Regions from separate parts of the Paenibacillus sp. S25 genome, predicted to be linked through region 2. Evidence: riboswitches for the same ligand, from Rfam matches in the RefSeq annotation. Region 2 holds a riboswitch; the other holds the start of a gene.
The links. A riboswitch is a leader RNA that binds a small molecule or an ion and turns the genes downstream of it on or off. The one in region 2 is predicted to bind FMN.
Positions count from the first base shown of each region.

Region 1: another riboswitch for FMN. It lies ahead of KAI37_RS06180 (DMT family transporter); the one in region 2 lies ahead of ribE (riboflavin synthase).

Region 1 is NZ_CP073683.1:1,427,419-1,442,436, forward strand. It holds gene KAI37_RS06150 (ABC transporter permease) at 1-688, shown strand, start outside; gene KAI37_RS06155 (glycine betaine ABC transporter substrate-binding protein) at 785-3,382, opposite strand; gene KAI37_RS06160 (quaternary amine ABC transporter ATP-binding protein) at 3,357-4,580, opposite strand; gene KAI37_RS06165 (GbsR/MarR family transcriptional regulator) at 5,096-5,659, shown strand; gene KAI37_RS06170 (carboxylesterase/lipase family protein) at 5,814-7,295, shown strand; gene KAI37_RS06175 (methyl-accepting chemotaxis protein) at 7,463-9,493, opposite strand; gene KAI37_RS06180 (DMT family transporter) at 9,741-10,688, opposite strand; FMN riboswitch at 10,861-11,005, opposite strand; gene KAI37_RS06185 (ABC transporter permease) at 11,127-11,822, opposite strand; gene KAI37_RS06190 (ABC transporter ATP-binding protein) at 11,815-12,738, opposite strand; gene KAI37_RS06195 (sensor histidine kinase) at 12,847-13,791, opposite strand; gene KAI37_RS06200 (response regulator transcription factor) at 13,793-14,500, opposite strand; gene KAI37_RS06205 (DUF6933 domain-containing protein) at 14,769-15,018, shown strand, end outside.
Region 2 is NZ_CP073683.1:3,544,275-3,559,292, forward strand. It holds gene ytfJ (GerW family sporulation protein) at 1-392, opposite strand, end outside; gene KAI37_RS15565 (DUF2953 domain-containing protein) at 522-1,235, opposite strand; gene scpB (SMC-Scp complex subunit ScpB) at 1,403-2,014, opposite strand; gene KAI37_RS15575 (segregation and condensation protein A) at 1,983-2,777, opposite strand; gene ribH (6,7-dimethyl-8-ribityllumazine synthase) at 2,950-3,414, opposite strand; gene ribB (3,4-dihydroxy-2-butanone-4-phosphate synthase) at 3,492-4,175, opposite strand; gene ribE (riboflavin synthase) at 4,236-4,901, opposite strand; FMN riboswitch at 5,233-5,405, opposite strand; gene KAI37_RS15595 (IDEAL domain-containing protein) at 5,474-5,941, opposite strand; gene KAI37_RS15600 (thiamine pyrophosphate-dependent enzyme) at 6,160-8,448, opposite strand; gene KAI37_RS15605 (2-oxoacid:acceptor oxidoreductase family protein) at 8,448-9,461, opposite strand; gene KAI37_RS15610 (peptidylprolyl isomerase) at 9,713-10,147, opposite strand; gene lysA (diaminopimelate decarboxylase) at 10,309-11,676, opposite strand; gene KAI37_RS15620 (spore germination protein) at 11,787-13,481, opposite strand; gene KAI37_RS15625 (stage V sporulation protein AB) at 13,508-13,930, opposite strand; gene KAI37_RS15630 (stage V sporulation protein AA) at 13,927-14,580, opposite strand; gene sigF (RNA polymerase sporulation sigma factor SigF) at 14,757-15,018, opposite strand, start outside.

The sequences.
Region 1 (15,018 bases), 2.1 Mb from region 2:
CAGAGTGCTATTTAACCCGGTATATGATTATAAACTTTTCATGCCACTAGGGGTTATTTCTGCGGCTCTCCAGCAGTGTTTGCTGCTTGGTATTGCATTGTCTTGCACGCGTGATAAGGAAGCAGGGACGTGGGGGAGATTTGGCGCATGGAGAAATACCCCTTGGCGTTTGGCTATTGCCAAATTGGCACCGTATTATGCAGCGGGAGCTTTCAATGTGCTGACTGTATTCAGTATCAGCGCTTTATGCTTCGATATTCCGTTTAGGGGACAGGTACTGCCGTTAATTTTGGTGTCGCTGGTCTTTAACTTTGCCTTGTGCGGATTAGGCTTCCTGTTCAGTCTCTTTTCCAAGACTAGAGTGGATGCGACCCAAACTCTGATGCTGATTGCTGTTCCTTCCTTTATGCTGTCAGGCTATACGTGGCCATTGGAAGCAATGCCCGGCTTCTTGCGGGGGCTTGCTGAAATATTGCCACTGACGTATTACTTGGATGCTGTACGGAACATCACGCTCAAAGGACTGGATATCACATACATCTTCAAAGATATGATCGCCCTGGGCGTCATTGGTTGTGTGAGTCTGCTGGTGTCCTTCGCGATCTATCCGTTATTCTTTAGACAGCACCAGACGACAGGGCAGCATGCCGATGTGCCTGCTCAAGAAGGATTCACGCTAAAAGGCTGAGGGCAACTTTAAATATGGATATCATAAAAAGGCAGATCAGGAGTAAACCCTGATCTGCCTTTTGCTTATTCGTATGGTTTAAAAGCGGAAGAAATATTATTGCGGCGCCTTAAGATCCTCGATAGAATCAATCGGCACATAGGATGGAACGACAAGCCCGGACATAACGCCGGTCATGTTGGTTCCGATGTCATCCACCTTATCCTTGTATTGAGCCCAATAATCAGCATGCGTCAATGGAAGCCAAGCGGCAGCAGTGGCATCTACACTTCCGCCGGCCACGCCAGTCCACATTGGGCCGATTTCCACTTGCAGGGCTGTTACTTTATAGCCCAATTTTTGTTCCAATACATATTTCAATACGTTCGTACTGGCAATTTCAGAATCCCAAGCAGCGTAGCTCAGCTTCAAAGGATCACCGTTGACGGGCTGTAGGCCCTTGATCCATTCCTGTACCTTGTCAGGATGTTTATCAGCCCAGTTCTTGGCAGCCTGCTGTGGGACAGTACCGTCCTGAATCGCGATCATTACTTCACCCATATCTTCAGCAGTCCACTTAAATCGGCTTAGAAATTCATAAGCCACAGGAGCATCCTGCTTCAAGCCTTTGCGGGCGATGGTATGAATATCTTCCTTATCACCGTACGCTTTTTTAGGATCTTTCAAGTATTTCAAATCATATTTGTTAAACATCCAGTGAGGAGTCCAACCTGTTACGACGATAGGCTGCTTGGCTTTGATAGCTTTATCCAGTGTAGCGGTCATAGCAGCTCCAGAGCTTTCAAGCAGCTTCCAGTCGGATAAGCCATAGTCATTCATAGCTTTAGCGGTCAGCTTCATTAGTCCGGCGCCAGGGTCGGTACCGACAATGCGGTAACCGACCTCTTTGCCAAAGTCCCCAGTTGTGGCGGAAGCCGGAGCCGCTTCGGCTCCGTTATCCTGCAAATCAGTAATCGATTTAACATCCATGTAAGCTGGAACGACCAATCCGGTTTTAACACCGCTCATATTAGCCCCAAGATCGTCGAGCTTATCCTTGTATTTAGCCCAGTAATCCGCATGTGTTAACGGCAACCATGCAGCGGGTGAAGCATCTACATCACCACTAGCGACACCCGTCCACATAGGACCTGCTTCCACTTGCAGTGCGGTTACTTTATAACCTAGTTTGTTTTCCAAAATATACTTCAGCAAATTCGTGCTGGCAATTTCAGAATCCCAAGCCACATAACTTAGCTTGAAGGTGTCACCATTGACAGGTTGCAGTCCTTGAGTCCATTCCTGAACCTTGTCAGTATGTTTCTCCGCCCAATCCTTGGCAGCTTGCTCAGGACTGGTTCCGGCTTGAATGGCGACCATCATTTCACCCATATCTTCTGGTGTCCATTTGAAACGTTTCAGAAACTCATAAGCGATAGGAGCATCCTGTTGCAATCCTTTACGGGCAATCGTATGAATACCCTCGGCTTCACCATAAGACTTCTTAGGGTCTTCCAAATATTTGAGATCATACTTGTTGAACATCCAATGAGGAGTCCAACCTGTAATAATGATCGGTTTTTTCGCTTTAATGGCTTTGTCCAGTGTGGCTGTCATGGCTGCTCCGGAACCTTCAACGAGCTTCCAATCAGACAAATTGTAGTCTTGAATTGCTTTGGCAGTCGATTTCATAATGCCTGCCCCGGCATCAATACCGATAATTTTGTAACCGACTTCTTCGCCAACCGGGTTGGCAGCAGCGTTACCTTTGCCAGATGCGGAATGATCTGTACCGACAAAATATTGGGATGCACCAGCGATCAAAATGACAGCTGTAACTGCAGAAGTAATCCATACTTTTTGCTTGCTAGATACGCGGCCTTTGCCTTTTTGCGTAGGTTTAAACAGGTTTTGCGTAAAACGGTCAAGCACAATAGCCAGAACGACAACAGCTAAGCCGGCTTCAAAACCTTTACCGATTTGCAGCTGTGTCACAGCACGGTACACAACAGCACCGATGCCTTCTGCACCGATCATGGAAGCAATGACAACCATGGACAGTGACAGCATAATCGTCTGGTTAATACCAGCCATTAAGGTAGGCAATGCCAGTGGAAGCTGAACTTTGAACAGCTTTTGCGCAGATGTTGAACCGAAAGCGTCTGAGGCTTCGATCAGCTCACCTGATACTTGCATAATCCCCAAATTGGTCATGCGAATGGTTGGGGGGATAGCAAAGATAACAGATGCGATAACACCCGGCACAACACCCAAGCTGAAAAAGGTAACCGCTGGGAGCAAGTACACGAATGCAGGCATCGTCTGCATAAAATCAAGTAAAGGCGTGATAATGCGTGATGCGGATTTACTGTATGCACACCAGATCCCGATGGGAATCCCGATCACAATGGATACGAGCGCAGACGTGATGACCAGTCCGAGCGTATTCATTGTTTCACTCCAATAGCCGAGATTATCAATCAGCAGGAAGCCGATGACAGTAAACAGCGTAAGCTGAACCCGCCCGATCATAAAGGCGATAATCCCGATGATCACGATGAACACCAGAGGGTGCGGAAGCATGAACAGGCCTGAGAAAAAGCCTACTACAGCTTCTATAATGGAAGAAATAACATTAAACAATCCAGCCAGATGAATACCCATCCAGTCGACAATGGCTTGAATCCACTCAGCGATTGGCAGTTTCGGTATCATGGGCATTCACCTCCTTCGTAGTGGTAACATCTCCACCAAGTGCGCCGAGCAATGCTCCACGGACGATAACGCCCAACAGCTTTTGCTTGTCATCGACCACAGCCAGCGGTACCTTGGACGAGCTTGTAATTTCAAACAAATCATTAATGACAGTCTCAGCAGCAACCTGCGGTCCGTCAGTGATCAAAATATCTTCAATCTTCAAATTATTGCGCAGTGCATGAACAGCATCCTCGGCGTTAATAACACCCAGTAGCTTTTTAGTGCGGTCAATGACGAACAAATTGGAAATCCCACGCTCACGCATCAATTCCAGAGCCACACGCGGACCACGATCCATGGTGATGGTTTCTGGACGAAGCATGACATGAGCAGCCGTCAATACCTTGGACAGATCCACATCCTCGACGAAGCGGGCTACGTAAGAGTTAGCCGGTTGGATCATAATTTCTTCCGGTGTACCGATTTGTACGACCGCACCGTCTCGCATCAATGCAATCCGGTCACCAATCCGCAACGCTTCATCCAGATCATGGGTGATAAACACAATTGTTTTCTTCATTTTATCTTGAAGCTCCAACAGCTCATCCTGCATGTCACGGCGAATGAGCGGGTCCAATGCACTGAACGCTTCATCCATCAGGAGCACTTCAGGGTCATTAGCCAGCGCCCGTGCCAGACCGACACGCTGCTGCATACCGCCACTCAATTCATCGGGCATTTTATCGCCCCAGTTTTTAAGACCAACCAATTCCAGCGCTTGTTGCGCCTTTTCCTGACGCTGTGCTTTTTCTACCTTTTGAATTTCAAGACCATATTCTACATTCTCTAATACAGTCCGATGTGGGAACAGGGCGAATTTTTGAAAAACCATGCTGATGGTTTTACGACGAACTTCGCGAAGTTGTTCTTTGTTCATCTTACGGAGATCTTTGCCGTGGACCAGAATTTCACCGGAGGTAGGCTCAATCAAGCGATTTAGCATTCGCACCAAAGTGGACTTGCCACTGCCCGAGAGTCCCATAATTACGAAAATTTCACCTTGCTTAATTTCCATGTTGGCCTTATTGACACCAACAGTAATCTGTTTTTCTTTGGCCAACTTTTCCTTGCCCCAGCCTTGCTCCAGGAGCGGAACACCTTGCTCTGCGTGAGGACCAAAGAGTTTGCTGACATTTTTGACTTCCAAAATCGTCATACATACACCTCTTCTTTCTATACTTTGCTTGGTATTAACCCCATGTTGCATTAAGGATTGAGTATAAAAATCATAATTCTGAACATCCTGAACGGTTAATGACAAAATTAATTGTAACAGAAGCATTGCTTACATTTCAAACAAAAAAACTGTTCATAAAGTACGTACAGAAAAAACTGTACAAAGTTTCCTTTGATATGCTCCTTCGTTCTATAGAATGCTCAAACATTCGGAACTTTACAACCGATAGTGCTTTTTTTAAAATAGACAATGAAATATAACCATAAGAAAAAGATTTATGTATATCCATAATTTTAAAAGTTTACTATCATTAGCAATTTTGCGAATTATGATTTTGAACGACCCATGCTGTTGTAATATGGACAGAAGCTTTGCTTTTGAAACATTTCATTTATTGTTGAAAGATTTCATATATTGCGTCAAAGCTAATCTTTTACGGGTAAATCGTTCATACTAGGTTGTGCAAAATGCTCTAAAATTAGGAGGTTGCAAGCATGAGCTTGTACCAGTTAGGTGATGAGCAGCAGGCTTCGCTGCAAAAAATTCGCAAACGTGTCATAGAAGCTATAGGTAAAAACATGGACCTGTATGGGATCACTTTGTCTGCGGGGCATTTATACGGTTTGCTTTTTTTTGCGGATAAACCGATGACGCTGGACGAGATGGGCCGTGAAATGGAAATGAGCAAAACGAGTATGAGTACAGGAGTTCGAACATTATTGGACCTGAAAATGGTAAATAAGGTATGGAGCAAGGGCTCACGCAAGGACTTGTATGAAGTCGAATATGACTGGCATCAAACATTTACTGACTTCTTTGCTATTAAATGGAGAAAAGCGGTAGAAACAAATTTACTGGTGCTGCGCAAAGCCATTGATGAGCTGGATAGATTGATGAATCAGGGTGAAGAGTACGAGGAATTTAAGTCGATTCTTCAGCAAGATCGTTTGAAAATGAAGCAGGCCGTCGCTTATTACAAGTGGCTAGACCGATTAATTGACTCTATGGAAAGCGAAGAAATTTACAAGCTGATTCCAAAAGAAGAAGTTGGGGATTAATCGCTATTTCCCTATCTTGTTTATAAAAATGCCGGAGGCGCAAAAGTGCTTCCGGTATTTTTTGGTTTGGTCCTGTGCAAAGGGTATAATAGAGATATGTAAAGATTGATATTAATCCGTTGTGTTGAATATATGAGATAAAGGAGGCTTCATGATGGAGAGTATTACGGTACATACTCGTCTAGGTCAATTACGTGGGGAAACGGGGAATGGATATCATGTATGGAAAGGTATCCCATATGCACAGCCTCCTGTTGGAAAACTACGTTTTCACGCACCCCAGCCTTTGGAGCCTTGGGAGGGTGTGCGGACTGCGACGAGTTTTGGGCCAATCTGTCCGCAACCTATGCCATCCGCTGAAAGTATGACTGGAAATCTGGTGGAACCGCCTAAGCAGTCAGAGGATTGCTTATACCTGAACGTTTGGACACCTGCTTTGAAGGCACCTGAGAAGGGACGCCCGGTGATGGTGTGGATTCATGGCGGTGCCTTTGTCACGGGGTCCGGGATTATACCTTTATATGACGGGGAACGCATGGCGAAAAATGGCGATGTTGTGGTTGTTACGATCAATTATCGATTGGGGCCGTTAGGATTTTTGCATCTGACTCCAAAGGGAGATGGCCTGACCTCTAATGCGGGACTGCTGGATCAGATCGCTGCGCTGGAATGGGTTAGGGATCACATCTCTGCCTTTGGCGGTAACCCGGACGAAGTAACGGTGTTCGGTGAATCGGCAGGGGCGATGAGTATTGCCGCTTTATTGGCGATGCCAGCAGCTGAGGGACTGTTCCAGCGTGCGATTTTGCAGAGTGGGGCGTCGCAGGTATTGTCAACTTCAGAGGCCGAACAAGTGACGGCTGTGTATCTGCAGCAGCTGGGTGTGAACACTCAGCATCCAGAACGGTTGTTTACGCTACCGACAGATGCGCTGATGCTAGCTATGGCGAAGACGCATGAAGTCATCGGACCTGGGATGGCGATGATCTATCAACCTGTCGTGGACGGTGTGACCTTACCAGATGTACCGCTGTCTGCAATCGCGCAAGGTTCAGCAAAGCAGGTATCCGTTTTGATTGGAACGAACTTGCATGAGGGGGCCTATTTCATCCGAAAAGAATCCCATCTAATGAACAAGTCAACAGCGAGTCAGGCTTTGGAAATGATGACGGGCATGTCAGACATCGGCGACCTGATAGAACCATTTCCGGTTACGATTGAGGGACAGGCGCAAATGTTGACTGATCTATTTTTTTGGCGTCCTGCGTTGGCTCTTGCTGTTGCGCAGTCGGCGCATACGCCTGTATGGATGTATCGTTTTGATTGGACATTGCCGGGGCATCCTACCTTTGGACAAGCGGTTCACGGTGCAGAAATTGCGTTTGTTTTCGATAATCTGGAGCTGCTAGGTAAGCTTGGATTAGAGATTCAACCGTCGATGCAGAAGCTGGCTCAAGATATGCAGCAGGCATGGGTTGCTTTTGCGCGTGATGGAAAGCCAGTGCTGTCTGAGGGGGCTTGGGCGATGTACGACAGGGAAGAGCGGACTACAGCTATTTTCCATCAGGATATTAAAGTAGAGCACGACCCCGAAGGAGATAGACGCCGTCAGTTAACCGGTCAGATGACCATATAAGTAAACAAGAGAGAGCGCATCCCAAGAACTCAAATGTAAAAAGCCTTCGCCCGCTTTGTATACGGACGAAGGCTTTTGTTAGTCAGGATTTTGCAAAATCCTCTAGTAGTTAGATGTACTGCTGCTCATTCTTACTTGCATGAAATTGCAACGATACTATGTGTAACTTAAATCTTAAATCGCTTAACCAGTTGTTGCAAATCCTGCGCCATGTTGGACAACTCCTGAGACGAAGATGCGATTTCCTCCATAGCCGCCATTTGCTCCTGAGCGGCAGCAGATGTTGTCTGCGAACTGTCCGCCGAATTGCGAGACAGACTTGCCAAATGGGTGACAGTAGCGGAAACTTCCTCTGTACTGGCTGAAATTTGTTCAGCCGCAGCGGATACACTTTGAATTTGTTCCACGATATGAGATGTAGAGCGTTCAATATTCGTAAATGCACCTTCTGCATCTTGGCTAATACGTAATCCTTCACCTACCTGGTTACGAACATTACCGTTCATGGTGGCGGTGGAGCGTTGAATCAAATCGAGCATCTGAGTAATGATCTGACTGATGGAATCCGCGCTTTCCTTGGATTGCTCAGACAGCTTGCGTACCTCTATAGCGACTACGGCAAATCCACGGCCGGCTTCGCCTGCTCTGGAAGCTTCAATAGACGCGTTCAGAGACAACAAATTGGTTTGCTTGGCAATGGCGGCAATAGCTGTATTCATCTGCTTCGCATCGTCTGAGAGCTGGGATAGCTCATCCATCAGGCTAGCTGTTTGGCTTACAGCTTCCAGAATACGGTCCATTTGTGTCCGCACATGGCTGATCATTTGACTGCCCTGAGCCACATCATGCTCGGTTTGTCCTGCTGAATCCACGATGGAGCTTGCCGATTCGGCAATGGTGCTGACACCCTTTGCCATTTCTTCAACGGCATTAGCGGTTTGCTCGGACGCCTCGGCGCTGGTGGCTGCATTTTCCGCGGATTCCATAACCGTTTCCGCTACGTGTTGTACGGACTCTGTCGTTTGCTCTGTGCTTTCCTTGATCATCAGAGAAGAGGAGGCAAGTCGGGAGGACGTTTGATTGACCTCGGAAACCATCGTATGCAAGGAATGCGTCATCTGGTCAAAATTCTGTGCCAGTTCGCCGAACTCGTCCTTACTGGACAGATTAACACGTTCGGTCAGATTTCCGTCACGGACGATGCGTGTTCCTGCTTGCAGCTTGCGCAGCGGAATTAAGAACGAGCGGACCATAAGCACAATGATGATCGCAGCGGCAAGTATGGAAATGACAATCACAATCAGGCTTTGCTTCAGAATCGGTTGGGCTGCATCACTGTAATCCTCCAGATCCGACAGTGCGACAATGCTCCAACCGGTGAGAGGGTCCTTAAGTGTAAAGGCCAGCATATCTCGATTCATAAATTGAATTTGCGACATGGAAGGAGTATCATTTTCGACGGTTGTTGCCACTTCGGGAAGTCCCTCTATGGCGTCAGCCGGTTTTTTGCCTGTCTTGTTAAAGGCTGTTCCAGTCCCAGATACAACTTTATGTTCAGAATCAACAATAATGAGTCCTCCGCGTTCACCAATCTTAACAGACTGCAGACTTTCACCCATCTTGTCCAGATTCAAAGCCAATGCAACAGCTCCTTCACCGTCCTCCAGCGTTCCCGATATATTAACGACTAAATTCCCTGTCGTGACGCTGGCAACTGGAACACCGACGAATACCTTGCCCTTTTCCAGCATCGCATTTTTGTACCATTTTCTCTCCCGGGGGTCATAATCGGCCTCCTGTTTTTTCGGCGAACGTATGTATTGCCCTTTCGCATTGCCGAGAAGCGCGGCATCTAGCTCGGGATGAGCCTTGACGATGACATCCAACTTTTTCTGAAGAGCCTCTTGCTCGGAACCAATGGAATCAGAATTGATTTCATTGGTAAGCACGTCCAGGTCTTTCATAATGGGCGCTACATACTGATTAACATTGCTTCGGATCAGATACAGATTCGTAGATACGGAACCGCCCATTTGCTGACTGAGTTGTGTCGTAGCCCCCTGATAGGAAAAGTACCCGATAAGTACGCTCGGAATCAATAACACAGCCAAAAAAGATATTATTAATCTTGTCCTCATTAAATAAAACTGCTTGAGAAACCTGTTCCACCACGGAACTGTTTGTTTTGTTTTAGTCATAGTTATTGATTGCTCCTCTGTGTCTGATGATCACTACATTGTTTTATTCGACATAAACCGACGAATTTTATAGATGTAGTCTTTGAGAAACGAGGAATAATTGCATGTTTTAGACACTTTTTTCGGAAAATAGGTCTAAAGAACTATGATTTATATGAATACGAATACATAAAAAAAAGCCAAATCGGAGATGCAAAAGCATCTTCACGATTTGGCTTGGGTGAGTCATGAAAGGGACATTGAACTGTTAATTTTTTTGCTGACGTGAAATCATAAAGAGCGTAATCCAGATGAGCATAAAACCAGTCAATTGCGCTACAGTGACAATTTGCTGAAATGCGATCCAGTTAATCACGACTCCAACCATGGGAAAGCTTAATTCTGCCATCGTAGCATAAGACGCTTTGGTCGTACTTAAGCCTTTGTAATACAGCAATAAGCTAAGAAGGCCCGGAAGCAATGCCTGCAATAGCAGATTGATAATCACAGCTGCGCCTGCCCATGTACCGGCAGGCATGTTCCATGGCGCATGCTCTACAGAGGTGAGGACAATCAGCAGAGGGAGCGCCACCATGAAGCGGAGGGAGGTTACCGTTTCATATTTCATTGAACGAAGCAAGTAACTTCCCATGACTGTCGAACCGCCCCACAGAACTGCTGCACCCAGTGCAAGCAGACTACCGACCTGGACAAAATCACGAACATGTCCGAAGGGGAGCGACCAACCGAAGGTCAGAAGATACGTCCCAAACAGAGCGACGACAATTAATAATCCAAAATGACGCGGCAACATTTCCTTCAATATAATACGGGCTAGAACAATAGCGACCAGTGGTTGAAGCTTCTGGAGTAAGAGTACAGCATTCAAATCACCATTGCTGAGTGCCATGGTGAAAATTACGCTGGCCAGCGCCGATCCGCCCCACGAGACGAACAAAATAGCGAAAACTTGACGAAGCCGTACCGCTTTGAGTTCCTCACGATGCTTCCACAACATCGGTGTCAGAGCGAGGAAGAGCAACACATGCTCCATTAGTACAATTTGTGTTGAAGTAAATGACTTTAACAAAATAATACGAAACAGCGGGTCTGCGCCCCACAAGGCCGCTCCAATTGCGACCAGCCAAAAACCGCTTTTCATGTGGGAGCTACGATCAAAACCTTTGGATGTTAGAACAGTAGAAGATTGACTCATACTCAATTAGCTCCTTGCGAATACAGGACCGGTGGCACAAAAACCCCCGTCCATGGCGAAAGGCCATGCAAGACGGGGGTTGATCAAATAAACTTGCCGCTTTATGCAAGTTAAATGAAGTTACTGCAAAACCAATAACGCAGTATTCATCCACTTCGCGGCATGTTGATATTTCGATCTTCTTCCATCCGGACTTTACCGTCGGCTTTGGCATCTCACCAAATCAGTCCGTATCCTGTTGCCAGATACAGAGTCGCGGGCTTAGCTCCATGAGCCATACCGCCGGTTGGGAATTTCACCCTACCCCGAAGATCCTTATTCCGTTTTTAATTTCTCCTATAGGATATACCTGTTTTAGAATGAAGTCCAGTGAAAAATGTGTGTATATCTAACAATGATTTTCATCTGTTTTTTGAAAGCGCTCTACGAAATTACATATTACGAGGTAATATCCTTATACTCAATACGTCGAATCGCCGCATAAGCCACAAGCATTCCCAGTATAGAGAAGCCGATTTGCACGGGGGCAATGGAGCTAAGTGTAGCGCCGTTATTATTGGAGAAAAGCAATGCTACAATCAGGATTGAGGTGACAATGGTGGTGGGTACAGAGTATCTTCGCATCCCCATATACAGCGGAACCAGTCCCATAAAGCTGGCAGCAACGGCATTGATTAGCGTTCGTGCTGATTGTTGGCCCAGTACGGAAAGAGTAAGGTTATCCGGTACAATCAAGACAAACTGGTTGAGCAGATGAATAGCAGCCGTAATGAGTATTTCCGATATAATAATAGACAAGAACGTAAACAGCAGCACAACCAAGAGCTTGGCGATCATCAGCTTTTGACGGTGAATCGGATACATGAACAAGATCGTAATCGATTTGGATTTAAATTCTCCGACGATAAAGCGGCATAGCAAAACGGAGGAAAACACAATAAATGTGGCTCTTACAAAAATGTCTATTATATCCAAAAGTTGAGTGTAATGTGTGAATTCGGGTATTCCTTCGCTTTGACTGTCCAGTGCAATAATACAGATCAGCCCAAGAATGCATGCATTGGCGATCAGTGCTGAACGGATATAACCCGCCAGATGAAATTTTTTCAGTTCTAACTGCATCAATTTAAGCATGGAGATTACCTCCGTTTAACAGCCGTAAAAAGTAGTCTTCCAGCGTGCTGCTTTTCTGATGAATGGAATCCACCTCTATATCATTTAAAATGAGCGTCTTCATAATTTGTTTCTGCGGTACATTTGAATCGTAAATACGTATACTCTGTTCATTTAGTACCCTTATATTATTCAGATTCAGATGATGGGAGAGGACGTAGGTCGCTTTTTTACAATCGTTGGTCGTAAATTCGATATATTCCGTATTGGTTTCCCGCACCTGCTCCATCGACACTTCCTCAATCAGCCTTCCGTGATTAATCACGCCTACCGTATCCGCAATCTGCTCTATTTCCGCTAAAATATGACTGGACACGAGCAGAGTCATCCCATATTCCTTGCATAGCATGTGGAATAGTTGGCGGATTTCCTTGATTCCCACTGGGTCCAGACCATTAATGGGTTCATCCAAAATGAGTAGCTCTGGCTTAGTTGCAATAGCGCGGGCAATCCCGAGACGTTGTTTCATTCCTAGCGAAAAATCCTTTACCGGCTTGTCATCCGCATTTCGCAAATTCACTAATTCCAGGGCATCCCGAACAGCCTGCTTATTATAATAGCCCATGTATTCACAATGAAGTTCGAGATTTTGCTGTGCCGTCAGCCTGTCATAAAAAATTGGGTATTCAATAATCGAACCCATCCGTCCGAGCAGATGATACGATTTTGGCGTTAATTTCTCACCGAATAATTCAATTTCACCCGATGTCGGCTTGAGTAAATTCGTAATCATTTTCATCATCGTCGTCTTGCCTGCTCCGTTAGGGCCGAGAAAGCCATAGGTTTCTCCCTTGCGCACATTCATACTGACTCCCGCTACAATTTCGTTGCCCTTCAGGGCCTTGGTCAACTGATGTGTACGTATTACGTAAGTCATGGGTGTTCTCCCTTCGTATACTGCTGATAATTCAAGGATAAAGGGCGAATTGTTCATTTTTCTTTCGTGATTCTTACAAATTTATTAAGTTGAGCATGTTTAGTTCGATTAATAGTTGATTTTCTTCAATGTAAAAGAGAAGACCGTCCGCTCATAAGGTCTGCTAGTCAATTGAATCTCTCCGTTCATCGTTTCAACCAGGCGTTTGGCAATCGTAAGGCCCAGTCCGCTGCCTTGTACCGCCTTATTACGGGAGTCCTCCAGTGTGTACATGCGTTCAAAAACTTTATCTTGCTCAGATTCCTGTATGCCTTTGCCACGATCCCATACCTCTATACGCACCGTATCCTGCTGTTCCGATAAAGCCAGACCCAGCGTCCGTCCGTCTGCCCCATAGCGAATGGCATTCGAGATCAGATTGTTTAGCACCCGCCCAATCGCTCCTTCGTTCCCCAAGGCATGAATGGGGTGCTCCGGGATTTCAATATGCACAGTAAATCCCCGTGCGGTCAGCAGGTCATAAAACTCCAAAATGCTGCGTCTGCACAGTTCTCCCACTTCCAGTCGAGTCAACGGAATATCCGTATCATTAGCCTCCAGCTTCGCCAAGCTAAAAAAGCTGCCGATCAGCTCAATTGCTTCGCTTGTCTTTTGATGAATTTTGGATAGCAGCTTTATACGTTCTTCCGGCAAAATAGTCGGATCGCCATCCAGCATCTCGGCATATCCAAGTACAACTGTAAGCGGGGTCTTGAGATCGTGGGAAATGTTTGAAATCATTTTGCGCATAGCAATTTGGCTACGGTTGTAATCTGCAGACACTCTGAGATTCAAGTCCAGCAGTCGATTAATTTCCGTCATGAGTCGTTGCAGTTCAACGTCACCTGTGACATATAGCAGCTTCTCCGCATGGTTCACCGTCACAATCCGCTCTAGTAGGGCTCGGATATCCTTTATTTTGCGCTTATAGGCCATACGCTCCCGCCAAAGCCATACTATAACGACTGACATGATGAGGCCGACAATCCATTGAGAGATGTTTTCGATGTTCATATCAGCCATTCTCCCATTTGTAGCCAATGCCCCATAGCGTTTTAATGTGGACAGGATGAGAGGGATCTTCTTCGATTTTCTCACGCAGGCGGCGAATATGGACGTTAATCACGTTCTCGTCGCCCATATAATCGTCTTTCCAAATAAATCCGTATAATTGTGCTTTTGTAAATACCCGATTCGGATTGGCTACAAACAGCTTCAAAATATCGGACTCTTTGGCTGTTAGCTGAATTTCATTTTCATTGCGTATGACTGTAAAATGATCAAAATCAATGCGCAGACTGCCGTAGGTCAAAACTTGTGCTTGCGGCTGTTCCTTCTGCTGTTGCTGACGGGCATATGTAGTAGATCTGCGGATCGCGGACTGAATACGAGCCGTCATTTCCAGCATTGAAAAAGGTTTGGCAACATAATCGTCTGCCCCAAAGCCCAGTCCAAGCGCTTTATCCACATCGCTGTCCTTGGCTGACATAATCAGAATAGGTACGGCGCTGTGGGTACGGATCCGGCGGATCACCTCCATACCGTCCACCTTCGGCATCATCAAGTCCACCAGTACCAGATCATAGGTATGACGTTCAAAGGCAAGAAGACCCTCTTCCCCGTCATAGGCAGTGGTTAGACTGTATCCTTCCTTAGTGAGTGCTTTGAGTAGCATTTCGGCAATGGATAGATCGTCTTCAATAAGTAAAATATGCTGTGACATAGGTGTGGAACACCCCTAATTTTTAGATTAAGCTCGCGTGACGAACTGTACCTGAATTATATAGAGCAGTGGAGGGGATTTCCATAAAAAATATCCAAAGGGAAGATTAATGTGTCTGGTAATATATCATTCCCCTATATTATACTGAAAGAGTTTATAATCCGATGTTTGGAATACGGTGTTATGATATCCGGGACATGCCTCATGTGAGAGATTAGGTATGTCGAATCACGCTGCGGTACAGGACCGTCAATAAAGGAGAGCAACGATGTTTGTTATACGAGGAACACAAAAACTGCTGAAGGAATGGGAGACCGAACCACTTCAAGTTGATATTTATCCGCCTTTAAATAGTTGGCATGCCAGCTTATTTTTACTTAATCGAAGAAAAAATATAGTGTTCATGCATGATATATCCCGCTTAAGCATCACGCTTTTTGGAATTAAAAAATCGCAGTACAACAACCTGCCAGTTCTTTTTGTGCAAGCTTTGAAGGAATTAATGATCAGCGAAGGCT
Region 2 (15,018 bases):
GACTGAACCTTATCAATCAGGTATGGCGTGGAGTCAATGAGCTTCTCAATCAGATGCGTTTGATTGTCCAATGGAACGATTTGTGCCCCCTGTTTGCCAACAACCAGAAAAGCAATGGGATGAATAGATACACCACCACCGCTACCCCCTCCAAAAGGATGCCCTTCCTTCCCGCTATGATTACCCGACGCCGAGGAAGTATGAAGTGCCTCTTCGTCTACGTTAAAATCACTTCCTCCGGCAGCAAAACCAAATCCTACCTTACTGATTGGCAAAATAACGGAACCATCGGGTGTTTCCACTGCGTCTCCTACAATCGTATTCACATCTACCATGGCTTTGATGTTTTCCATTGCGGTTTGCATGAGCCCTTGAATCGGGTGATCTGACATGATTTATTCCTCCTCTGCTTATCTCAAGCGTAGACTGCCTTTTCTTTCGCTATTGTGCGCAGGGGTTCAAGGAAATATGTATGTCATTCGATAGTTCAGAAAGGATTGAGTCTCACCTCACTCCACTGTTTAACTTTCACTGGTAGCTTGAGGATCCTCGGTTTTTTTGGAAAAAACCCGTTTCCACGCCTCCGGTCCACCCGGAACGCGCCATATGCGATAAGCTAACGTGAGCATGGAGAAAATTAAATAACCGAGCGACATATTTGCTTCACAGGTCAAGGTGGTAGTAAAACGCAAGCGATCCACCCAATAGGGCACGACAAACAGCTTCGGGATACAGTCCACACGTACAAAACTGGTAGCAAAACCGATCAAGGTCGTTTTCAAACCCCAAAGAATTCCGGTTGAGGTAGCTGTGTAAGCCGCGTCAGCAAGGCTAATATTGGTAGACCATTCCATTTTGGACATCGTCACATGCGCCAATGTATGCCGCAACCATCGATGTAAGGCATTCGTTCCTTTGAGCAAAACTCGTATATCATGTATAAATTGCTTTATTTTTTCTGCATCAATATTACCGCTATCCACGGAAGCATCCGTTTTATGTATATTTTTATTGCGGTCAAGCCGATAGAGAAGCCCTTTTTTTAAACCTGTTATGAGAATGGCCGGAATATCGTAATTCATTTTAATCATCCCGTATAGAAATCTGATCTCTAGATGCGCCCGATCATCATTGTCATGTTTGGCAATATCCAGCTTCAATCGAATACGAGAGAGCAGAATAGCCAGCACAAGTAATATAAAGACGATGATGGCGATACTGATCCATTTCCACACTGGCGAGCCCTCCCTACCTTTTTGCTATAGATATCATGGCAAAAATAGTATGACCGTTCGCCGGAAAATCATGCATCTAAAAATACCAACAGCCAGACCCCAACTACGTGAGGACTGGCTGTATGTTTGAGCTTTTACATAAGTGAGCCGCAAGATCCGGAGCAACTTTATTGGGATTCAAGATCCAAATCGTTGGCCGCAGGCTGGCTGCTCTCCAGACGCTCGAACAATAATTGAGTCTCTTCCTCCAAATTGTCCGAATCCTCGAACAACTCCGGTTGCGGTAGATCTGCCAAAGAGCCCAGACCGAAATAATCCAAAAATGATTTCGTCGTTCCGTACAATATTGGCCGTCCGATGGCTTCAGCTCGACCTTTCTCTTCAATGAGCTCCTTGTTGACCAGTGTATGTATGGCCCGCTCGGATTTGACACCCCGAATCTCTTCGATTTCAACTCTTGTAATGGGCTGGCGGTAGGCAACAATGGCCAGCGTCTCCAAAGCAGCTTGAGACAGTGAGGCACGTGCCGGAGAGTATGCGAGCTTTTCAAAGTAAGGTGCATGTTCGGATAAAGTTGCAAGCTGATAATGACCGGCAATACGGACAAGTTGCAAGCCCCTTCCCCCCTGCTCCATGTCCTGCTTCATATCTTCCAGGCACTGTTCAACCAGCTCTTGCTGCTGCTCTACAATGTCGGCGATCTGCTTGGTGGACAACCCTTCCTCTCCTGCGAGAAACAGCAGTCCCTCAATAATTGATTTCAGCTTCAGATAATCCATTAACCCGTAAATCCCCTCTCCACTCCATTACAATATCATCGAAAAGCTTCTCCTGATAACAGAAAATTTGTTTCATTTTCATCAGTTCAAGGATAGCCAAAAAGGTCACAACCACCTCATGCCGATACATATCCTCATGCATCAGCTTGGAGAACAGCAGCCGTCCTCCGTTCCCCAGCATCTCTAACGCCCCGATAACTTGCCGGATACGGTCCTTGACTGAAATTTCGTCTCGATGAACACGGGTTACCGTCGTACGTCGTTCTGCTTTGCGCAAAGCACGCTGAAAGGCCGCGACCAAATCGCTTGCATGCAGCCCATGCACCGGATTTGCGGGTTCAGTGGGCAGGAATGCGCTTAGATCTTCTGGCTCCTTGCCATAAATTAGACTCCGCTCCCATTCACGTTCACTTAGATGGCGAGCAATCCCTTTATATTTACGATACTCCACCAGCTTGCGGACCAGTTCCTCACGTGGATCATAATCCTCTTCCTCATAAAAATCCAAATCGTCATATTCCATCACAGGTGGCTTGGGAAGCAACAATTTACTCTTAATAGATAAGAGCGTCGCTGCCATCACCAGAAACTCGCTCGTAATGTCCAGTTCCAGCTCCTGCATACTGTGCAAAAAAGCCATATACTGATCAGTAATATCGCTAATCGGGATATCCTGAATGTCGATCTCGGCTTTATCAATCAGATGCAACAGTAGATCCAGCGGACCCTCGAATGTTTCCAGCTTGTAGTTTACGACTGTCAATGTGCTTCCCCCTGCCTTACTCCAATCATCATTCAACAATACCTTTCCCTATAGCACTTATGCTCTACGTTATCAATCCCTCTTTCTGTAGTATATACGTCATCGCCTTGCTTAACAATCCAATCCCTTTTCACCTTGCAGTTTATACCGTTCTATTCAGTTATTCATACAATTAAAATTGCTTGCCGAGATTGGCCATTTCAATCGCAGCCAATGCAGAATCCCAACCTTTATTACCAGCCTTCGTACCTGCTCGTTCAATAGCCTGTTCAATGTTTTCTGTCGTCACTACCCCAAAAATAACAGGCACGCCCGTTTTCAGGCTACTTGCTGCCACACCCTTGGCCACTTCATTGCAGACGATATCATAATGTGAAGTAGAACCACGGATGACCGTACCCAGCGTAATTACGGCATCATATTTGCCGCTTGCAGCCATTTTTTGTGCAATCAATGAAATTTCAAATGCACCCGGAACCCAGGCTACATCAATTTCATTTTCCTGCGCACCATGTCGTTGAAGGGCATCAATTGCCCCGCTTAACAGCTTGCTCGTAATAAACTCATTAAATCTGCCCACCACAATACCATATTTTAAACCATTCGATACGAGATTACCTTCTAGAAAACGTGCCATGTTTAATCAACCTCTCTTTGTTTAATTATTTAGGTACTTTGGATAATACTTCAGATTTACTTGGAACCGAGACGTATTTACAATGACAAACGACGACGGTAGTCCACCAAATGCTGAATACTGATCAGCTTCAATTGATGTCGCTTGGCGACCACTGCCAGATCAGGCAGGCGGGCCATTGAGCCATCTTCCTTTATAATTTCGCAAATGACCCCAGCAGGCTTGAAGCCACTGAGTCGGGCCAGATCAACAGCCGCTTCAGTGTGACCAGCACGCTGCAAGACACCACCATCGCGAGCAATCAGTGGGAACATGTGACCAGGCTTGCGGAAATCACTTCCTGTGACTGCTTCGTCTGCCAAGGCGCGTACAGTCAAGGAGCGCTCGGCCGCTGAAATCCCCGTTGTTGTCTCCATATGATCTACCGATACCGTAAAGGCAGTACCGTGGAAATCTGTATTTTGCTCTACCATTGGATGCAATTCCAAGGCTTCGGCTCTTTGTCGTGTGATTGGCACACAGACCAACCCGCGACCTTCTGTAATCATGAAATTAATGATCTCAGGCGACGCTTTTTCAGCCAAAGCGATAAAATCGCCTTCATTTTCGCGCTGTTCATCATCCACTACAATAACGACTTTACCGTTTTTTAAGTCCTCCAACGCTTCTTCGATGGAATCCAAACGAATCTCTTCGTCATGTTCCAACTCGCCATGCTCTATGACGTTTGCCATTGCACTTGTTTGGCTACCTCTATCCATAACACTTTCCTCCTTATGTCTTGTGCCACGAATGCTCCTAAACAGGTTTACCATTCAATATCAGGCAAAGCCGTGTTTCGCCAAATAGTCCAAACTGAGAGGAGCTTTTTCTACTCTCTCCGCCTCCGCTGCACCTTTGTAATTTAAAAGCTGTTCTACATATTTGCCCAAAATATCACATTCGATATTGACGGTATCCCCCTCACGTTTGGCTTGTAAGGCCGTTTCGGATAAGGTGTGGGGAATAATGGATACGGCAAAGGTAGCTCCCGTACGCTGTGCGACTGTGAGGCTGATACCATCAATTGTGATTGACCCTTTGAGAAGAATATATTTAAATAATGTTTGATTTTTAGGCTCAATTTCGAACACAACTGCATTCTGGTCTGATGTCACCCCGCGAATCGTTCCCGTCCCGTCCACATGTCCTTGCACGATGTGTCCTCCGAACCTTCCGCTCGCCGCCATTGCTCGCTCCAGATTGACTCGGCTGCCGGATCTCAACTCTTTCAGATTAGTGCTGCGAAAGGTTTCCGGCATCACATCAACCTTAAAGTCTTTCGAACCAATCCGTATCGCGGTCAAGCAAACGCCATTCACCGAGACACTGTCTCCTATTTTCAAATCGCCCAACACCACGGAACCCGAAATCCCCAGCACCATCGCTTCACTGCTTTTGGAAATAGTTTGAATGCGACCCACTTCCTCAACTAATCCGGTAAACATGCCTTCACTCCTTTCCACTACATTTCAGTTTATCCCTAATTCATCAGCTATAAGCGCAAAAAACCCCCAGTTCGGATTCAATCCGTCATGGGGGTGATGAGAGTCACATTTGTAGTATACAAGCGCAGTTCATATGCATCTTAAGACGACATGAAATCATAGGTTTGCCAATAGAAAGCATGACTGAGGATACAGCCAAATACGCTCAGAACACGCATCAAAAAGAAAGCTTAAGAAAGCTATCGCCCGATGCTATCCTACAACGAAATAAGCCGTACGCACAATTGGGTATGCTAAAAATCGGCACATGTCACGTCATGCACATGCGCTTCGTATCCTTCTCCCATCCAGACTATACTGTCGGTCCCGGATTTGCACCAGGTCCACCTTCTGCTGATCATTCAGCATCCGGGTCACGGACTAAGCCATGCTGTTTCTCACAAAACGATCCACAAACATGTCATCACCGCCGGTGGGGAATTTCGCCCCGCCCCGAAGGATCTTGCTCTTATTTAATTGAATTAACATTAAACTTGTTACGTATATTAGCACCGACTTCTAAAAAAAGCAAGTTATCTAATAGAAGCGCCTGCTTTGGTTTTGACATATTGGCTGGAGAGTTCTTCAAACCAGGTTTTATCATTCATATGAAGCGCCAAGTCAATCAGATCAGCCAGTTCCTCGACTCCCAACACTGTTGCATGATCAAAGGTAATTACGGCTGAAGCAACAGGTCCCCGCCCTTCCTCAGAACATGCTTCATAATCCAGTCGTACATCAACATGTCCGTCAATAAACTCGCATTTCAGAAAATAAATAATTTCGCACATTAAAATGGGGCGTACCTGTGTTTCTAACACGCAATCCATCACCTTCGCAGAATAGTGCTGGTTCGTCAGCGTGAATTTGTGTTCTGTCGCTGCTAGCGATGCCCGTCCAAAATCGTCCGTAAACTTTAGTTCTACGGGCTTGATGTTCATAACCTTAGGGATCTGCTTCTTTATAATTTCGATTATTTCAACTGTATTCAGCTTAATCATTACCTGCACCTCATTGCATCTTAAATTCAGAAGAAAACTTTTTAACGTGCCTCTTATAGGCCTCCACTCCTATATCGGAAATCATTACCTGTTTTTTTATGCTTCAACCCATAAACAACAAAAAAGATTCTTTGCGCAATAAGCGCAAAGAATCTTGATCGAACCACTACAGTAACAGCGGCTAACAATGCTAATCGATGATTATGCAAAAAACAGAATTATAGCTCTGAAATTTCATGTTTCTTTTTTAGGGTAGTCCAGCGACGCTCAATCTCCTGCTCAAAGTTAGCCAGCGTAGCCTCCTCCTTGAGAAGATGCTTCGTTTTACCCATTAATTTCAACCATTCTGCAGCTGGAATCCGTTTTCCCTTGTCTTCCGGATTATACGTAATCGTCGTACTGCCTTGCTCTATTTCGTACAAAGGAAAGAAACAGGACTCGACTGCGGCGCCCACAATGCTGGTGCCCAGTCTGTCTTCAGATTTCCAATTCAGCGGGCAGGCGCACAGGATCTTACCATAGGCCGTTCCCACGTTGTTCGCATACCATTGAGCCTTGGCTGCTTTGCGCAGCATATCCTGCGGATGACTTTCAGCTGCCGTAAAAGCATACGGAATGTTACAAGCAGCCATGATTTGTACGGTATCCTTGTGATGCCCTTGCTTTCCTTTTTGCATTTTCCCTACACCCGACGTACTGGTCATGTGACCGAGCGGAGTGGAGTACGATTGCTGTGAACCTGTATTCATGTACCCTTCGTTATCATATTCCAGCATGATCAGCTTATGATTACGCAGAGCCGCACCAATCGCAGAACCCATACCAATATCCATCCCACCGTCACCACTGATCATGATGAAGGTCGGATCGTCCGACATCTCAATTTCATTGCGGCGCTTCATTTCCATATAAGCTTCCAGCGCTCCCGAAAGTGTAGCGGCCCCGTTTTGAAAAAGATTGTGGATCATCGGTTGTTTGTGTGATGTATACGGATACCCTGTCGTCGTCACATATACGCAGCCTGTCTGGAACAGCACGACAATATCCCCTTCAATACCTTTAAAAAACAGTTCCAGCGCAGACAATGCCCCACATCCTGGGCAAGCCCCGTGACCTGGTGTAAGACGGCGTGGTTTGGTCGTCAACGACCGCAGGGGTGGTACCTTGACTTTGAGCTTCCCGGTCGCCTCGTCCGGCGTAACCTGAATCAGACCCGTACGGTATGCATTGCCACGTGGCGGTTGCATAACTTGCGGCATCACCTTGTCCGGTGAACCCGGATTAATTCCGTAATAATCAAAGGGCTTCTCGGCTCGTCCGGCCTCTGCCGCCTCAATCGCAAGCTGGAAGAACGCCTCTGCATCTTCCGCATAAAAATCCTTGCCGCCCAAGCCAAAGATACGGCTCAACACGAGTGTCCGGTTCAGCGGGTCCTCCTGTAAGGCCGCTTTAATTTCATGCGTTAAATTACCGCCGTCTGCTCCATACGAATCTGCACGTTCACCTACCAGCAGCGCCTTGACATCGCGTAATGCTTCCCGCAGTTGTGCGGCTGGGAACGGTCGGATGATATTCGGACGTATCACACCAGCTTTAATCCCGCGCGCACGGAGTTGATCCGCCACATCCTTGGCCGATTCAGCCGCAGAATTCAACAGGAAGACCGCAACCTCAGCATCCTCCATATGATACAGATCCAAAATCGGGTATTCCCGACCGGATAAAGCGGCATATTCTGCTGCTACCTGCTCATATACTCCTTCTGACAGCTTCAGTGCTTCGGATAGCTGAACATGATTATTCGTCAGGTCATCACCGTTCATATGCGCACCCACGGTAACAGGATGATCAAAATCCGTAATATTCGGATAATTTAAGTTCGGGTTAGGACCAACAAAACCGCGCACGGTCTCAGCATCGGCAAAATATTGCACTTTACGTTTTTGATGGGACGTATAAAAACCGTCATATGCGACCATTACAGGCAGCCGAACATCGCTATGCTCTGCGATTTTTAGTGCCATGATGTTCATATCATACACAGCCTGTGGTGTACTTGCCGTCAAAATGACCCAGCCTGTATTCAAACCATAGTACAGGTCCGAATGATCCCCGCGAATATCCAGGGGACCACTGACAGCTCGTGTCACCAGATTCATAACCATAGGAAAACGGGTACCTGACTGAACAGGTAACTGCTCCAGCATGTACAGGAAACCTTGCGAACTGGTGGCGTTCACAACCCTCGCTCCCGCTGCGGCAGCTCCATAACAAATCCCTGCCGATCCGTGTTCTCCGTCTGCTGCAACCAGCTTAATATTATGCTGACCTCTCGTTCTCATCTGATCCAGATACTGCGCTACCTCGGTAGATGGAGTAATCGGGAAATATCCCATCATATGATAATTAATCTGTGCAGCCGCCGTAGCTGCCATTTCATTACCGGATTCGAACGTTGTCACTTGCGCGGCGCCTGTCTGTTTGAGTTCTTCCTCCAGTTTTGCCATTACGCACGCCCTCCTTCATATGCCGGAAATTGGTGGGCAACTCGATTCTGTTCCGCCCATCCCCATTGTTCACGACGCGAGCTTAATGCCCCTGACGGGCAAATATCTACACATTTCAGACATCCTTTGCAATACTGGTAATCAATCCCTTGCAAAAATGGCATCATTCTTCCGCGTTTGTCTGCTTGCTCTTCCCATACAAAACAGTAATCCGGGCAAATCGAATCACACTTGGCACAATGGGTACATTTATCAGCTTCGTATTCAGGCACATACCCCTGACGTGAACCACTAACATCTCTCGTCATGCTGTTTCCCTGAGTTGCAATAACGCCCCCCAGTAGTTGGGTTTCGTATCCCAGCAATGGTTGCGGACGTTCAAAAACCCGATCCTCTGCGTCATCAGTAACCGGATATACGTGCAGTTCCATTTCATCATAACCACGGTTAAACGTACGCAGATTAGGTTCCACTAACAGTGGATTTTTCTTTTCAAAGGTACTGCGAATAACCGATCTCATCGCTTCTGGGTCCAGGAAATCACAGACACGGAACAAGGCACCGAGCATGGACGTATTTAGTTTGGTTCGCTCTTCCAGTGCGATGCCCATCGCATCCACCACCGCTAATGTACCGGATACCAGGCCCAAATCAGCCCGTATTTCTTCTGCTGGACGCGTGGAATTAACCACTACAATCCCATCCGCTGGCAGTCCGCTGATTACATTTACCGTTTTGTATAACGTTTCATGGAAAATGCCTACCACATGCGGTTGCTCAATCGGACTGTGATCCCGAATATCGACCTCCGGCTCACAGAAGCGGACGAAGCTTTTAACCGGAGTTCCCTTTTTTTCCGAACCATAGGACGAAAAATTTGAAGCATTCAGCCCCAGACCAAGCACCCCGGTTTCGGCCAACATTTTGCCAGCCAGATTAGCGCCGAGTCCACCAATGGATTCCAGCCGGATTTCAAAAAATCCGAGTCGATTTGTGCGCGTTAAAATAGACAATGTGATAAGCCCCCTTCTTTTCCAATCCCTACTGAGTTTCAATACTCATATAAAATAAATGGAAAATGCATTCTTATGAAAAGGCTATCACAACACTTACTTTTCGAATGTGATCTTACGCACTGTAATGCCTACGTGATTGCGAAAATTAATAAACCGTCAAACAAAAGACAACAAAAGCCGCCCTGTCCAAAGACAGAACGGCTTAGGTGCAACGCTATTTAAAAAAGATCATGTAATTAACGGTAAAATTACACGTCAAATACTTTAACCTCTTTCATTTTGTCGCCTTGTTTTACAGCATCAATGAATTCCATACCTTTGGTTACTTTACCAAATACAGTATGTACTCCATCTAAATGTGGTTGTGGAGCGTAGCAGATAAAGAATTGGCTGCCACCTGTGTTGCGACCTGCATGAGCCATGGACAGAACGCCTTTGGCATGCTTTGTTGTATTCGTAGCTGTTTCACAGTCAATCGTGTAACCAGGACCGCCTGTACCGTTACCGATTGGACAACCACCTTGAGCCACAAAGCCCGGAATGACACGGTGGAAGCTCAAACCGTTGTAATAACCGCTGTTTGCCAGCTTTTCAAAGTTAGCAACGGTGTTTGGAGCTTCTTCTGGGAAAAAGTCAATTTCGACGATACCGCCGTTTTCAAGATCTATTCTACCTTTTTTCATTGTTTGTATCTCCTTTTCAACCTGTTTTGAGAACTAAATAACATCAAGTTCCAGTTTACTATGAATTGCCGCTCTTAGCAAAGTCTTGTCCAAAAAAAGGGCCATTGTCCCCGGTGTATTACTACCGACTCAATGGCCTGCTTGATCTTACAATGCTAAAATCAGGACGAAACCGTAATCTTGGCGTTTGGCTGAACCGCTGGACTGGCTTGATCACGAATCAAACGCTGTGGCACAACATCGTTGCGTACGATATCCTCGTAAGTTTCCCGACGCACCACCAACTCGGCCTCACCGTTGTTGACAAATACAACTGCTGGTCGACGTATTCGGTTATAATTACTCGCCATGGAGTAATTGTAGGCTCCGGTTGAGGCAACAGCGAGCAAGTCGCCGCTATTTATACGAGGCAGCTCTACATCCCAAATAAGCATATCGCCACTTTCGCAGCATTTGCCTGCAATGGACACCGTCTCTTCGTTCGTATCCTGCGCTCGATTAGCCAGCATCGCTTCATACTTGGCCTGATACAGTGCAGGGCGTGGATTATCTGTCATCCCGCCATCTACCGAGACATATTTACGTACCTGCGGAATATTCTTGATGCTTCCTACCGTATATAAGGTCGTGCCTGAATCGCCTACAATACTGCGTCCCGGCTCAATCCAAATTTCTGGAAGTTCATCGTAAAGTCCTGAAAAATAGGTTTTCACCGCTTCGCCGATAGCCTGCACATAGGTGGATACTTTCAGCGGTGTGTCCTCCTCTGTGTAGCGAATGCCAAATCCCCCACCCAGATTAATCACTTTGAAAGAAAACTGAAGCTGTTCTTTAATTTCTCTGGAAAAAGCTGCAACTCGTTCAGCAGCCATTTGAAAGCCATTCACTTCGAAAATTTGCGAACCGATATGAGAATGTACCCCTAACAGGTTAAGATGGTCCAGCTCGATAGCTTGTTCCACAGCTTGGCGTGCTGTACCATTCCCAATGTCAAAGCCAAATTTCGAATCTTCTTGACCTGTGGCCATATATTCATGCGTATGCGCCTCAACCCCTGGTGTAACACGCAGTAAGATATTCACCTGCTGTTCTTTCTCGGAGGCAAGGGCCTGCAACAAATGCAACTCCATTTCGCTATCGACGACGAAGCAGCCAATTTGCGCATCTAACGCCATTTCAATTTCTTCCGGTGTTTTGTTATTGCCGTGAAAATGGATTCGCTCTGCCGGGAACCCTGCTTGTAGCGCAGTAAACAATTCTCCACTGGAAACTACGTCAAGCGACATCCCTTCTTCAGCAGCTAAAGCACACATCGCCATAACACAAAACGCTTTGCTTGCATAAGCAACCTGAAACTTCAATCCGGTTTCACGAAAAGCTTCTATGAATTCCCGGCAGCGCCGGCGGACTAACTGTTCGTCAACAATATATAGCGGCGTGCCAAAACGCTCTTTCAAAAGCGTTGTATCACAACCACCGATCTCCAAATGTCCATTGCTGTTAATTTTACTGCTTCCATGCAAATACATGTTCTGGCGCCTCTCTTTCTGGAACAAGCTAGTCATATTCCATCGAATGTTTACACCAGTATAGCAAAAAAAACATCAAGAACAATGGATTTTTATGCAGATCATTTATATTAATGCTCCTGTCCATTGCCTGAGTTCGAATCTGTGTCGGCATCCGTATGGGGCATACGCGTATTGTCCCTCGTTTTGTTAGATGACGGGCGGTTAGGCGCATCTAGTACAGGCATACGGAACAAGATGGAAGCTAACGCTTTGGCATTAAAAGGAATGAACGGCCACAAATACGAAGAATTATATGACCGATGCAGCGTCAGCATCAAAATGATCAGTGTCGTACCCACGACAAAGCCCGGTACGTGAAAAATTGCAACAGCAACCAGCAGGAATAGTCGAATTAGTCTATTCGCCAACCCCAGCTCGTAGCTCGGTGTTGCGAACATTCCTATGGCAGCGACAGCCATATACAGCACGACCTCATTCACGAAAAGTCCCGTCTGAACCGCTATATCACCGACCAGAATCGCTGCGATCAAGCCCATAGCAGAAGCCAGTGGTGTCGGAGTATGCACAGCCGCCATTCGCATAAGATCGACCCCTAGTTCTACAATGATAAACTGGGCAATCAGCGGAAGATGTGCTTCCTTTTGCGGACCAATAAAATCAAGAAACGCCGGTTTTAATTCGGGATTGATGACCATTAGCAGCCACATCGGAAGCAGAAACATCGAGGCGAATATACCTATAAAACGTACCCAGCGCAAATAACTTCCCATAAAAGCGGTTTGTCGATTCTCTTCTGCATGCTGACACAAGTCAAAAAAAGTGGTAGGCAAAATCATCACGCTGGGTGAGGTATCGACGAAAATAACGAGCCTTCCTTCCATGATATGCGATGCCACGACATCTGGTCGCTCCGAATATCGTACTAATGGATATGGATTCCAACCTTTATTGATAATCGTCTCCTCTAATTGCTTGTCGGCCAGCGGAATACCATCCAAATTAACATTTTTAATTTTGTCTCGTACAGTATCCACCATCACCTTATCCACAATATCGTCAATGTAACCCAAACAAACGTCTGTTCGAGTTCGACGTCCGACCTGCATAGCCTCAAATTTAAGTCCTGGGTCCCGCAAACGCCGGCGCACCAGACCTACATTTGTAAGCATTGTTTCAGTAAACCCGTCGCGGGCACCGCGCACAACCCGCTCCAAAGAAGGTTCCTCCGGACTACGCACCGGATAATTACGTGTATCCAGAATAAGGGAAAAACGCTCGCCTTCCATGAAAAAGGCACTCATCCCTGTCAGCACCTTGTTAATGACGACAGACATCTTATCTGTCTTCTCCACCTGAATATGTGGAATAAAATTTTCGAAATACGCTTGTAGTCCATCCGAAGAGAGATTATCCGGCGTCAGATAGGTGAGCCGCTTTAGCACTTCAAGCATGATCTGATCCTTCGCAAAGGTATTTAGGAACAAATATCCGGTATGACGTCCACCCAGTGTCATTTCCCTGAATACCACATCAAAGGTCTCCCCCAAACCTAATACTGTTTCAAGTGTATTCTTATTATCCTTCATCCTCGGCGATATATCATCTTCGGCCTGCCAGTAGCGAACGGACTCCTCTACGTTATCAGACCGCTCACTCTCTTTTTTGTGTTGAAAACGTGCTGATTCCTGCGCCTGCTTTTCCTGCCATGGACTCAACTCTTCTCCGCCGGTATGGTTTTTATTTCCAATAACTCCATCTTCTTGATGCTGCTCCTGATGCTCTTGATCCGTTCTGTGATCCATATTCCTTGCCCCCTTCACTTTCGTTGTTAACGGTTATATACAAACCAGTCAAATAAGGAACCCGTCACCTTCCCAAGCACCATTGCCATTAACAGACCGAGCATATACACGGTCATGTGGAGTCGCTTGGCGAGTATGGGCAGGAGATTCAATACCTCCGTTAGAGCCGCGGCGAGCAAGCCAATAAACACTCCGCAAAATAACCCAGGTATCCATGTAAATATGCCCGGTAGTGGCAAGCAAATGTTCCAAAAATCGACCACAGTTCCCAGTACTGAACCTACAATCATTGCCTTTTCGTATGCACGTGATTTTTTATACGTACGGGTGAGTTGTGCTAATCGCGGCATGATATCCAGCACAATAAAAAAAGCAATTACACCGCTACCCACCGCAAGGCCCCCAGCAATACCTAAAATAATCTGAAGTGCAGCCTGTACAAATATCATGGTTTCTTATCCTTTGTCTGCAGACGGGCCATCTTTTCATATTCCTCTGCCACAACATACTGATCCACATTTTCCTGGTACAGATACATCTCCACCTCCAGCGGCGTCGGCTCCTCGTTCCAATTTTTCTTGAACAAGTGATTAAAAAAAACGATCATGCCAAAGCCGATGCCAATCGAGTAAGCAATTTGAAACAGGTACGGATGCTCATCCTTACGTCCCGTAATCATCTCTACAATCCGAACCTGTACCTCCATCATGCTAACGTCGGCATGAAAATTCATAATTGTCAGTGCAGAGCCAAAAAACAGAAGCACCCATACCAAAACAAACAGTATTTTGGACGGCTTACGGGGTTTCTCCACGAGTTCCACAAGTACATGCGGCTTCCCCAGAGATTCAACTACGACCCCCGGAATATGATCTCTAATTTTTGCTATGATCTGCAGCATGTCTATCAGTATCAGATTACCGTCCTGGTGCTGCGGCCGCTTGAGAACAAGCTCAAGCAGATCCTTTTCCCATTCAGGATTAGTCAGCAGATGGGCTACATCACCCAAATGCAAATCCTGCCCTTGTATCATGCGGACACGGCTGCGGAGCCGCAAGTAGACAATAGGAGCTACTGTAGGAGCCGGACTATGAGTCATCCGATCCCCTCCTTATCCTCGTAATTATCGGTTAGTATGGAACGAAGCAAGGAAACCTATTCTGTGTATTGTCTTTTATTCCACGCAAAAAAGAGTACCCCTGGCCATTAAAATGGCTTTGGAATACCCTTTATAAATACGTAAGCATAAGGATTTCACTAAGATCCTGACTGTTATTATTGGGCAATCTGATCGCGGATCAGTTGTAAAATCTTTTTTTCCAGCCGTGATACCTGCACCTGAGAAATACCAAGCCGACTTGCAACCTCTGATTGAGTCTGATCCCGGTAATAGCGCAGGTACACAATCAACCGCTCACGCTCAGATAGTCCGCCAATGGCCTCATTGAGTGCCAGCTTGTCGAACCATCTTTCCTGTGATTCGTCAGCAATCTGATCCATAAGTGTAATCGGATCACCGTCATTTTCGAACACCGTT